Regions from separate parts of the Levilactobacillus sp. FUA 3915 genome, predicted to be linked through region 2. Evidence: predicted binding sites of a transcription regulator. Region 2 holds the regulator's gene; the other holds the start of a gene.
The links. The regulator NrdR, encoded in region 2, represses ribonucleotide reductase genes. The targets are predictions, from matches to a motif close to ACACNATATATNGTGT.
Positions count from the first base shown of each region.

Region 1: a site for NrdR is predicted at 3,656-3,671, ahead of ACEPST_RS09985 (deoxynucleoside kinase). Genes of this name have one in related genera too.

Region 1 is NZ_CP168704.1:2,158,467-2,163,334, reverse strand. It holds tRNA gene ACEPST_RS09995 (tRNA-Val) at 1-22, opposite strand, end outside; gene serS (serine--tRNA ligase) at 481-1,752, opposite strand; gene ACEPST_RS09985 (deoxynucleoside kinase) at 2,967-3,599, opposite strand; gene ACEPST_RS09980 (amino acid permease) at 3,815-4,868, opposite strand, start outside.
Region 2 is NZ_CP168704.1:2,979,519-2,984,386, forward strand. It holds gene ACEPST_RS13825 (replication initiation and membrane attachment family protein) at 1-1,139, opposite strand, end outside; gene nrdR (transcriptional regulator NrdR) at 1,143-1,661, opposite strand; gene coaE (dephospho-CoA kinase) at 1,661-2,290, opposite strand; gene mutM (bifunctional DNA-formamidopyrimidine glycosylase/DNA-(apurinic or apyrimidinic site) lyase) at 2,283-3,143, opposite strand; gene polA (DNA polymerase I) at 3,164-4,868, opposite strand, start outside.

The sequences.
Region 1 (4,868 bases), 820 kb from region 2:
CTCCCAACTGAGCTAATCCTCCATATTTTCCGAAACAAGAACTGATGTCCTCGTTCGAAACAACTATTACAATTTACCATGTCTAGCAGATGATGTCAACAACTTTTTTAAAATATTTTGAATAAATATTCGTTGATTGAATAACTAATCGCTTGACGACAAGTAACATTGTAGCTCATTCAGAATGAAAAAGCTAGGTTTTTTTCGAAAAACTTTGAGAAGTTTATTTCTCGCAATTCCCGGTTGGCTAGCTCATCAGCGTTCCGCGTGATGGACTAATTAACCAACAAAAACTATTTTATACGAAACCCCATAACTCGTCAACTAGAAATTACAAAAATATTCAAAAATATTCAAAAAATTGTTTCTTCACTCACTCCTCATCCCCGCATTTCGCACACAAAAAGCAGGCGGACCCCCTACCCATCACGGATAAGGAACCCACCTGCTAGTGATTCAGGCTTATTTGATTTTTAAGTCCTACTTGGTGATCTTGGTAACGCCACCCATGTAAGGCACCAGGACATCAGGAATCGTCACGGAACCGTCGGCGTTTTGGTAGTTTTCCAAAATAGCGGCCACGGCCCGACCAACGGCCAAACCAGAACCGTTCAACGCGTGAACGTATTGCAGCTTGCCATTGTCATCTCGGTATTGAATGTGGGCCCGACGAGCTTGGAAGTCCGTCGTGTTTGAGCAGCTAGAAATTTCCCGGTACGTGTTTTGTTCTGGGAACCAGACTTCCAAATCATGCGTCATGGCGGCCGTAAAGCTCATGTCGCTGGTCGTCAACGTAATCACATGGTAAGCCAAGCCCAACTTCTGTAAGAGGCTCTCAGCATGCTTCGTCAGAGCTTCCAGTTCATCCCATGAGTTTTCTGGCTTACAGAACTTCACCATTTCAACCTTGTTAAATTGGTGTAAGCGAATCAGTCCCCGGGTGTCACGCCCGGCACTCCCGGCTTCGGACCGGAATGCTGGTGTCAAGGCCGTGAACCAAACTGGCAGGTCCTCTTCAGGAATCACTTCGTCACGGTAGTAGTTGACCAATGGCACTTCGGCAGTTGGAATCAACGTCATGTCTTCGTCACGCAACTGGTAAACGTCTTCCTTAAACTTAGGGAACTGACCAGTCCCGTACATCGAGTCATCGTTGACGATGTAAGGTGGCAAGACTTCTTTGAACCCTGCCTTGGTGTTTTCGTCCAAGAAGAAGTTGTAAACGGCCCGTTCCAGACGTGCACCCAAGCCCAAGTAGTAGAGGTAACGGCTACCGGAAACCTTGGCACCGGCCTCAAAGTCTAGAATACCTAAGTCTTCGCCCAATTCGTAGTGGGCCTTAGGCGTAAAGTCCAGGTTAGGCTTCTCGCCCCATTGGCGGATTTCAACGCTACCGTCTTCCGTTAAGCCAACTGGCACGTTGTCATTGGGAATGTTTGGCAAATGCGCAGCGGCATCGTGAACCTGAGCCTTCAAGTCATCGAGGTCGGCATCAATCTTCTTGATATCGGCGCTGACCTGACGCATCTCGGTAATCTTATCGTTGGCGTCTTCCTTGTTGCGCTTCAATTGAGAAATTTCATCGGAGACCGTGTTCCGTTGGGCCTTCATGGTTTCACTCTTAACGATCAGTTCCCGGCGTTGGGCATCCAAAGCCAGTAAGCTATCGATATCAGCGGGATCAACACCCCGCGTGGCTAATTTTTCTTTAATAAAGTCTGGTTCTTGGCGAATCAATTTCAAATCTAACATACAGTTGTGCTCCTCTCTTTTTCACGGATGATACAAAAAAGGCCTCCGTCACATGGGACGAAGACCTTCGCGGTACCACCCAAGTTCGCAGCTGGTTCACCCAGTTACACCCTTGAACATGATAACGGTCTGCACCGTGCGGCATTACCCGCCCACTTTAGTTAGTGCTGGAATGTTCGACGTTGCGGTTTGCAGCTTGCCCCGCTTCTCTGGCCGTCTACTGGATAGGCACCTCGTGTTTTTGAATACACTCATCATACCGCATTTCTTTTCCAATGACAATTGCCAATTGAAAATGGGGTTTGGCTTAGTGTTCGTTCCCGGCGGCGGATTCAAGACGGTCTGCTGTGGGGAACGCCTGCGGCCTGAGAAGCGGTCCTCCGGCTCGCCTTGAAACCTCGCAAGAACCCGCGAGTTTCCAAGGTCGTCCCGTGCTCTAAACTGAGAAAATCACTCAGTTAAGACCACCGACACAGCTGCCCATCTTGATCCGCCTCTGGTCACTTAGACTGGCCACCCCATTTTTGATTGGCGTGGTCCTGGCTACTCTGTCTCACTTTGGCTGACAGTGGTAATGGTCAGCATCCCCTGCCCTGTACGCGTGTTAGACACATCTCTCATCTCAACCAACGTAACCCTAGCTGGCAAAAGCAGCTGACAGCGTCTAAAAAGGGAGTCAGAGAACCCCTACGCTATTGTCCTACCAAACGCACACTAGGACGAACTAGATGGCTTCTAGGATGTCCCTGAACAGACAGGCCATTCCACCACACTACCTACTGCCAAAGACCAGCCACCTTTGCTTAGTGCTACTGGAACCGGAAGTCACCAAATGGGCTGCCCTGTGTCGGTGTTCTCGAGGCGAGTCAGACAGCTTCTAAGACGTCTCTGAACAGACAGGCCATTCCACCACACTACCTACTACCAAACTAGCCACTTTTGCTTAGCCGGCTGACGTGACCAGAGACAGCTCAAGGTGCTCAGCTGTGTCGATGGCATTGGCCGAGGTTCTTTCTCGGCCTAGGGCATGGGACGACCTTGGAGACTGGTGCTCTTTCAGGCTTCAAGGCGAGCCGGAGGACCGCTTCTCAGGCCGCAGGCGTTCCCCACAGCAGAGCACCTTGAAGCTGGCGGCGGGAACAAAAGCCCAGCTAAGCAAAAGTGGCTCCGTGCCCGAGGGCGCGGAACCACTTTATTTTTGGTGTAGAGCTGTTTTACAGTGAAGCAATTTTTTCGTCGATCAAGTGTAAGACTTGGTCACGCGCAGCTGGGTCTTCCACGAAGTCCAGCTTATCGCCGTCGATTTGCATCTTAGGTGACTTGTCGTAGGCGTTGTACCAGTCGACGTAACGTTGATCGAGTTCTTGGTAGTATTTGTAGAGGCTGGGGTCATGGTCGATTTGTTCATATGACCGGCCGCGCTTCTTGATCCGTTCCAGCATCGTTTCAAAGGAGATGTTGATGTGAATCAGTAAGTCTGGGTTCTTCTTGTGTGTTGCGTCAGGTAATTCTTGCATCATGTTGGCCAACAGGGAATCGTAGATGTCGACTTCCGTGCTGGTGGCCCGGCCTAAGTCGGCGTTCAAATGGAAGAGCAAGGAATCCTCAAAGATTGAGCGATCCAAGACACTTTCATCATCGGCGTTAGCAGCCTTGATGTTGTCCAAACGCTTGTTTAAGAAGTAAATTTGAAGCAAGAAAGCATACTTCTGGGGGTTCTGGTAGAACAGTGGCAAGATCTTGTTGTCATCCACTGATTCGTAAAATGCTGGTTTGTTTAAGTGTTCGGCTAACAAAGTGGTTAAACTCGTTTTGCCGGCTCCGATAGTTCCCGATAATACAAGCATGCAATCTCTCCTTTAAATAACGACACGCCGGCTTTTTTCGTCCGGCCAAAATTTCAACACCACATATTGTACCAACCTCATGGGTAAAAGACAATATGTCGTGGCCATTTTCTCTCTAGCCAATCCGTTAAAAACGGCGCCTAGGCCGACTATTCGCCGACTAGACGCCGTTCAGATTTATTTAAAAATTTCGTGTGCCCACACTAATTTCTAGTTTAATCGTTTGAAGTAGCATCCGCCTTAACTTCCTTTAACGTGCCTTCCTTATGAACGGGGGCAACGTCAACTTCGCTCAGCGGAATCAACTTGGTGTGCTTCTTAATCTTGTAGCCAATGTACAGGACTAAGACCAATGGCACACTGATATAGGTGACTAAGACTTGTTCCCAGTTACCTGAGAAGAAGGATTGTGGGTCCTGCCCAACAATCACAGCCACACAGAGAATCAACGCCAGGATGGGTCCAATTGGGAACCACTTTGCGTGATAGCTCAGTTCGGACAGCTTGTGTCCTTGCTTGATGAATGCTCGACGGAACCGGTAATGTGACAGCGCAATCCCGAACCAAGCGATGAACCCGGTCAACCCACTAGCGGCAACCAGCCACATGTAGATTTGCGGACCCGCAATACTACTGATAAAGGTCAAGGCAGCAACAATGGTCGTGGCGAACAAGGCAGGATAAGGAATCCCGTTCTTCCCAGTCTTTTCGAACAATTGTGGGGCGTAGCCTTCCTTAGACAGGGAGTACAGCATCCGCGTGGAAGCGTACATCCCCGAGTTGGCAGCGGAAATTACGGACGTTAAGATAACAGCGTTCATCACACTAGCGGCAGCGGCCAAGCCGGCACGCTGGAAGACCAACGTGAAAGGACTGATGGCGATGTCGGTTGCGGAAGAACCTAACAGATCCTTACTGGTGTAAGGTAATACGGCGGCAATCACAAAAATAGCTAAAATGTAGAATAAGATAATCCGCCAGAATACGGAATTGATGGCCTTGGGAACACTGTGTGCTGGATCTTCAGATTCACCAGCGGTAATCCCAACCAATTCAGTTCCTTGGAACGAGAACCCAGCAACCACGAAGACACTCAGGATTGCGGGGAAGCCCCCAACGAATGGGGCCTTCTTGTACGTGAAGTTTTCCAAGCCAGTGGCGTGACCACCCATGATTCCCACGATGGTCATTAACCCAACGGCTAAGAAGACGAAGATGGTGACAACCTTGATCAAGGACATCCAGAATTCCGTTTCACCAAAGGCTTGG
Region 2 (4,868 bases):
TTCATACTCCAGTCATTGGCAATCGAATCCATGAGGGCCTTAGACAGCGTTGGCTTGTCCGAATCCACCAGCATGTGGTAGATCAGCACGTTTAACACCGACTGTGGAAACAGCTGACGACTGACCTGGTCGCGGATGATGCGCTGCTCACCGTCCGTGATGTAGCCGCCGCGCTTTTGCTTGATTGCCTGTAAAAAAACTGCGGGCACCGTGGTATTCGCCACCTTGATCAACGCCTGTTCGGCGGAACTCAGGTGCTGATCCGTCGGTGCCTGGGCCAATGTCGCGGCAGAGGGCGTCTGTTCGCTAGCCGCCGGTTGGGCGCGGTGTTGTTGGCCAAAACTCTGAGCAATCACCCGTTTGAACTGTTCGGGGTCAAATTGATTCGTTGCCAAATCCGTTGCTTCACCCACGTACCGGGCCATGGTGACCTCATCCAGGCCGTACGTCGCGTGCTCCGTCAATAATAGCTGACGTTGGCTCCGTAATGCCCGGGTGTCAATGAATGAGTGCTCTAAAATGTCGCCTAATAATTTAAAATCAAAGTCCTCATGGTTGGTCCCTTGCAACGCTGGTGCGCCGGCGTCAACCGGCAACTCATCGCGCGTCGCCGTGATGGCGGCTGGGAGTTGCTTGAGCTCTTGCCCATCCACGTGAAAGACGTCCAGAAAGTTCTTGGTAATATCCACTTCATCCGCAGAATCAGTGGTCTGCGGCGTGTTGTGGGTAACCAGGGACCGATAAACCTCTTCCCCGACCACGCCCAACAGCTGAACGCTCAACAGATCATCGCGAAAGAAGTCTGCCGGCTGAAGTGGGGCCCGCAGCTCATAAATGAAGCTGGTCAACTCATTGGCCGTCTTCACCTTAGTCGTCAGTAACCCCGCAGCCTCCAGGCGTAACCGGGCCTCATAGAAATGGGCCAGGTCCATCCCCAGCAGTCCCAGCAGGGTGGCGTGACGCTTGTACGTCGCCCGTTCGGGGAGCCAAAAAAGGGCCGAGTAAAGCCCCGCGGCACTCGGTCCAATGATTGGCTGATAAAGCTGGGTCAACGTCTGCCAACTTTGATCCGTCAAGCGGTCCGCTAGCCGCACCAGGAATCCCGTTCGCGGTTTTAATTGATGCCAGGAATCCTCCATGCGTTATTTCCCCTCACTTTGCCCCTGGTCCCCTGAATCTGGGTCAGAGTCCTGTTGGGCCTTTTGCTTATCCTTATCGAGCATGTCCTTCAACTCGTTGAAGAACACCCCGGTATCCTTGAATTGCCGGTAAACGCTGGCAAAGCGGATATAAGCGATTTCATCCACATCTACGAGCCGGTTCATCACGTATTCCCCAATTAATTGACTGGAAATTTCGTTGACGCCCAGCGCGCGAATTTTATTTTCAACTTCATCCACGATATTGGTCATGACGTCCATCCCCACTGGTCGTTTCTCAGCGGAGCGGATGATGCCTCGTAGAATTTTCTCCCGGTTAAATTCCTCCCGGGTCCCGTTTTTCTTAATTACCAACAGTGGCGTCACTTCGACGCGCTCAAACGTCGTGAACCGAAAACCACAGTTCTCGCACTCACGACGCCGGCGAATCACGCGGCCGTCGTCGGTGGGCCGACTGTCGACGACCCGCGATCCATTATGATGACAGTGTGGACACTGCATTATTGGTCACCTCGTTTTAAATGGTTACTCTTGCCAAATTTATTGGCGTCAAGCCATTTTACCACTTGTTGGCGCGTTTGGGCAATCGTGCCCCCGTTGTCAATAACCACCGTGGCCTGCGCAATCTTCCGGTCGATGGGCCATTGCCGGTCCATCCGGGCCTGGGCATCGGCCGTCGATAACCCATCACGGGCCATTAGTCGTTGCCGCTGGGTCGTGGCATCGGTCGCCACGACCATCACGTGATCGACCAAGTGAATCAGGTAACCGACCTCAAAGAACGTGGGCGCATCAATGAGAACCACGGGCACCCGCTGCGCCTGATAGCCCGCCAATTGTCGCTGAATCTCGTCCTGAATCAAGGGTGTCGTGATGGCCTCGAGACGTGCCAATTCTTCCGGATGAGTAAACACCAACTGGCCCAGCTTTTTCCGGTCCAGTCCGTCTGCGGTCAGGTAGTCTGCCCCAAAGGTCGTGCCAATCTGCTTGAGACCGGCCGACCCCGGTGCGACCACCTGGCGGGCGATGATATCGGCGTCGATGACGGGCAGCTCGGCAGCTCGTAACCAGGCACTCACGGTTGATTTGCCGGTCGCAATGCCCCCGGTCAGTCCCCAGACTTCAGTCATCGGTCAACGCCTCCAATGCTTCCAAAGGCACGGGCTGACAGTGCGGGCAGTAGTGCGTGCCGCGCTGAGCAACCTTGATCTTTACGATTTCCGTGCCGCACCGCTCACAGGGTTCCCCCTCACGCCCGTAGACGTGCAGGTGATTTTGAAATTGCCCCGCCTCGCCAAAGGCCGTCGAGAAGGAGTGTACGGTCGTCCCGTGTCCCTTGATGGCCTGCGCGAGCTCGTCAATAATGTTGCGGCGCAGCGTGGCAAGCTGGTCGGCACTCAGCTCATCGGCTGGTGTCAACGGATTGATTTTTGACAGCCACAAGACCTCATCCACGTAAATGTTGCCCAGACCCGCAATTTTAGACTGGTCCAACAGGAAGGGTTTGACCACCTTGTGAGACTTGCCAAAAATCCGTTGCATATAGGCCAGGGTCAACGTGTCGTCCGTGGGTTCCGGTCCCAGTTTACCCAAGGAGGGCAAGGCCGCCGCCTCGTCTCCAGTTGGGACTAACCGCATCCGACCAAACTTACGGGTGTCGTTGTACCGCAGCTCCCGGCCATCCGTCAGATAGAAGATAACGTGGGTGTGCTTGATCACGGGACTCCCCTTTGGCTGGACATCGTATTTTCCTTCCATCCGCAGGTGTGACACCATAGTCAAGTCGCCACTGAACCGAAACAACAGGTACTTGCCCCGCCGGTCGATGCGTTCAATTTTTCTGCCAATCAATTCCGCCGTAAAGACTTCCGCGTCGGGGGTGACCATCTTGCGGTAGAACACGTCGACATGGTCGATGGTTGCGCCCGCCACCAGGCTGGTCAGCCCGCGCCGAACCGTTTCAACTTCAGGTAATTCTGGCATAACCGTCTCTCCTTTTGCCGCTACTTGGCGTTGTACCAAGTCGGTCCGAAATGACTTTCCACCTTCAACGGAATCTCGAGGTCAACGGCGGAATCCATGACACTTGGCACCAGTTTTTCTAACGTTTCGATCTCATCGGCTGGGGCCTCAAAAATCAATTCATCGTGCACTTGTAAGAGCATCGTGGCTTGTAAGTCCTTGACCGCGTCTTCCATCCGAATCATGGCAATCTTAATGATATCCGCTGCGCTCCCTTGGATTGGCGTGTTCATCGCCGTCCGTTCAGCGAATGACCGTTGGTTAAAGTTGCGGGAGTTAATGTCTGGCAAGTACCGCCGACGATGGGCAATCGTTTCCACGAAGCCCTGTTCCTTAGCCTGCTGAACCATGCGATCCATGTAAGCCTTAACGCCAGGGTATTCTTCAAAGTAGGTGTCAATAAAGTTCTTGGCTTGCTTCCGGGTGATACCAATGTTTTGGGACAACCCAAAGTCACTGATCCCGTAAACGATTCCGAAGTTGACCGCCTTGGCCTGCCGCCGAATATTTGGCGTGACCTCTTCGTCGGGCCCCATCTTAAAGATCCGCCGGGCGGTCGCCGCGTGAATGTCTTCACCTTCACGGAAGGCTTCCTGCATGTTGGCGTCATGACTCATGTGTGCCAAGACCCGCAGTTCAATTTGTGAGTAGTCAGACGAGAAAATCTGCCAGCCCGGATGACGCGGAACAAAGGCCTTCCGAATCGCGCGACCCTCTTCGTTTCGCACCGGAATGTTTTGTAAGTTCGGGTCCACGGAGGACAGCCGCCCGGTCTGCGTCAGCGTCTGCAGGTAACGGGTGTGGACCTTGTGGTCGTCGGGATGAATCACCTTGAGCAGGCCCTCAACGTAGGTGGACTGAATCTTAGAGATCTTGCGGTATTTCAAAATATTCTCCGCAATTGGCGCTTCTGCGGCGAGCTTTTCCAGGACCCCGACCGCCGTCGAGTATCCCGTCTTGGTCTTTTTAATCGGCGGCAAGCCCATCTTTTCAAACAGAATGTGGCCCAGTTGCTTAGGCGAGCCAATGTTAAACTCTTCACCGGCCTCGTTGTAAATGGTCTGTTCAATCTCAGCGAGTTGTTCGGTAAACTTGCTACCCATGGCTTCCAGTTCACTGGCTTCGACCGTGATCCCAGCAATTTCCATCCGGGCCAGGACAAAGGCCATTGGCAATTCAATCTCGCGATAAAGTTGCGTCTGTTCGTTGGTATCCAAGTCCTTGATAAGTTCGGGACGGAGGTTCTCGATAGCCCGTACCTTACGTGCCAGATGTGAGAAGAAGTCCACGTCATCGGCCGGAATAGCTTCCTTGGCGCCCTTGCCGTAGACATCCTCATCCGTCGCCACCTGGTGATAGCCGTGTTCCATGGCCACGCGCCCCAGGTCGTTGCTGTTGTCATAGGTATTCAACAGGTACGAGGCAATCAGGAGGTCACAATCGACCCCGGCCAGCGTAATGTTCAACCGGTTCAAGGCCACGTAGGTCCGTTTGGCGTCAAAGACCTGCTTAGCCACGTCCGCAGATTCCAGCAAGCCCTTGAGTGGGGCCTGTTGCAGGAGGCTCACGTCACGGCTCACGTACCAGTGGTCCTCATGACCAATCACAAAGCCCGCCATTTCAGCCAAATGGTAGTTGTCACCCAGCATTTCCAGGTAAAATTCACAGCCATTGGCAAAGGTTGGC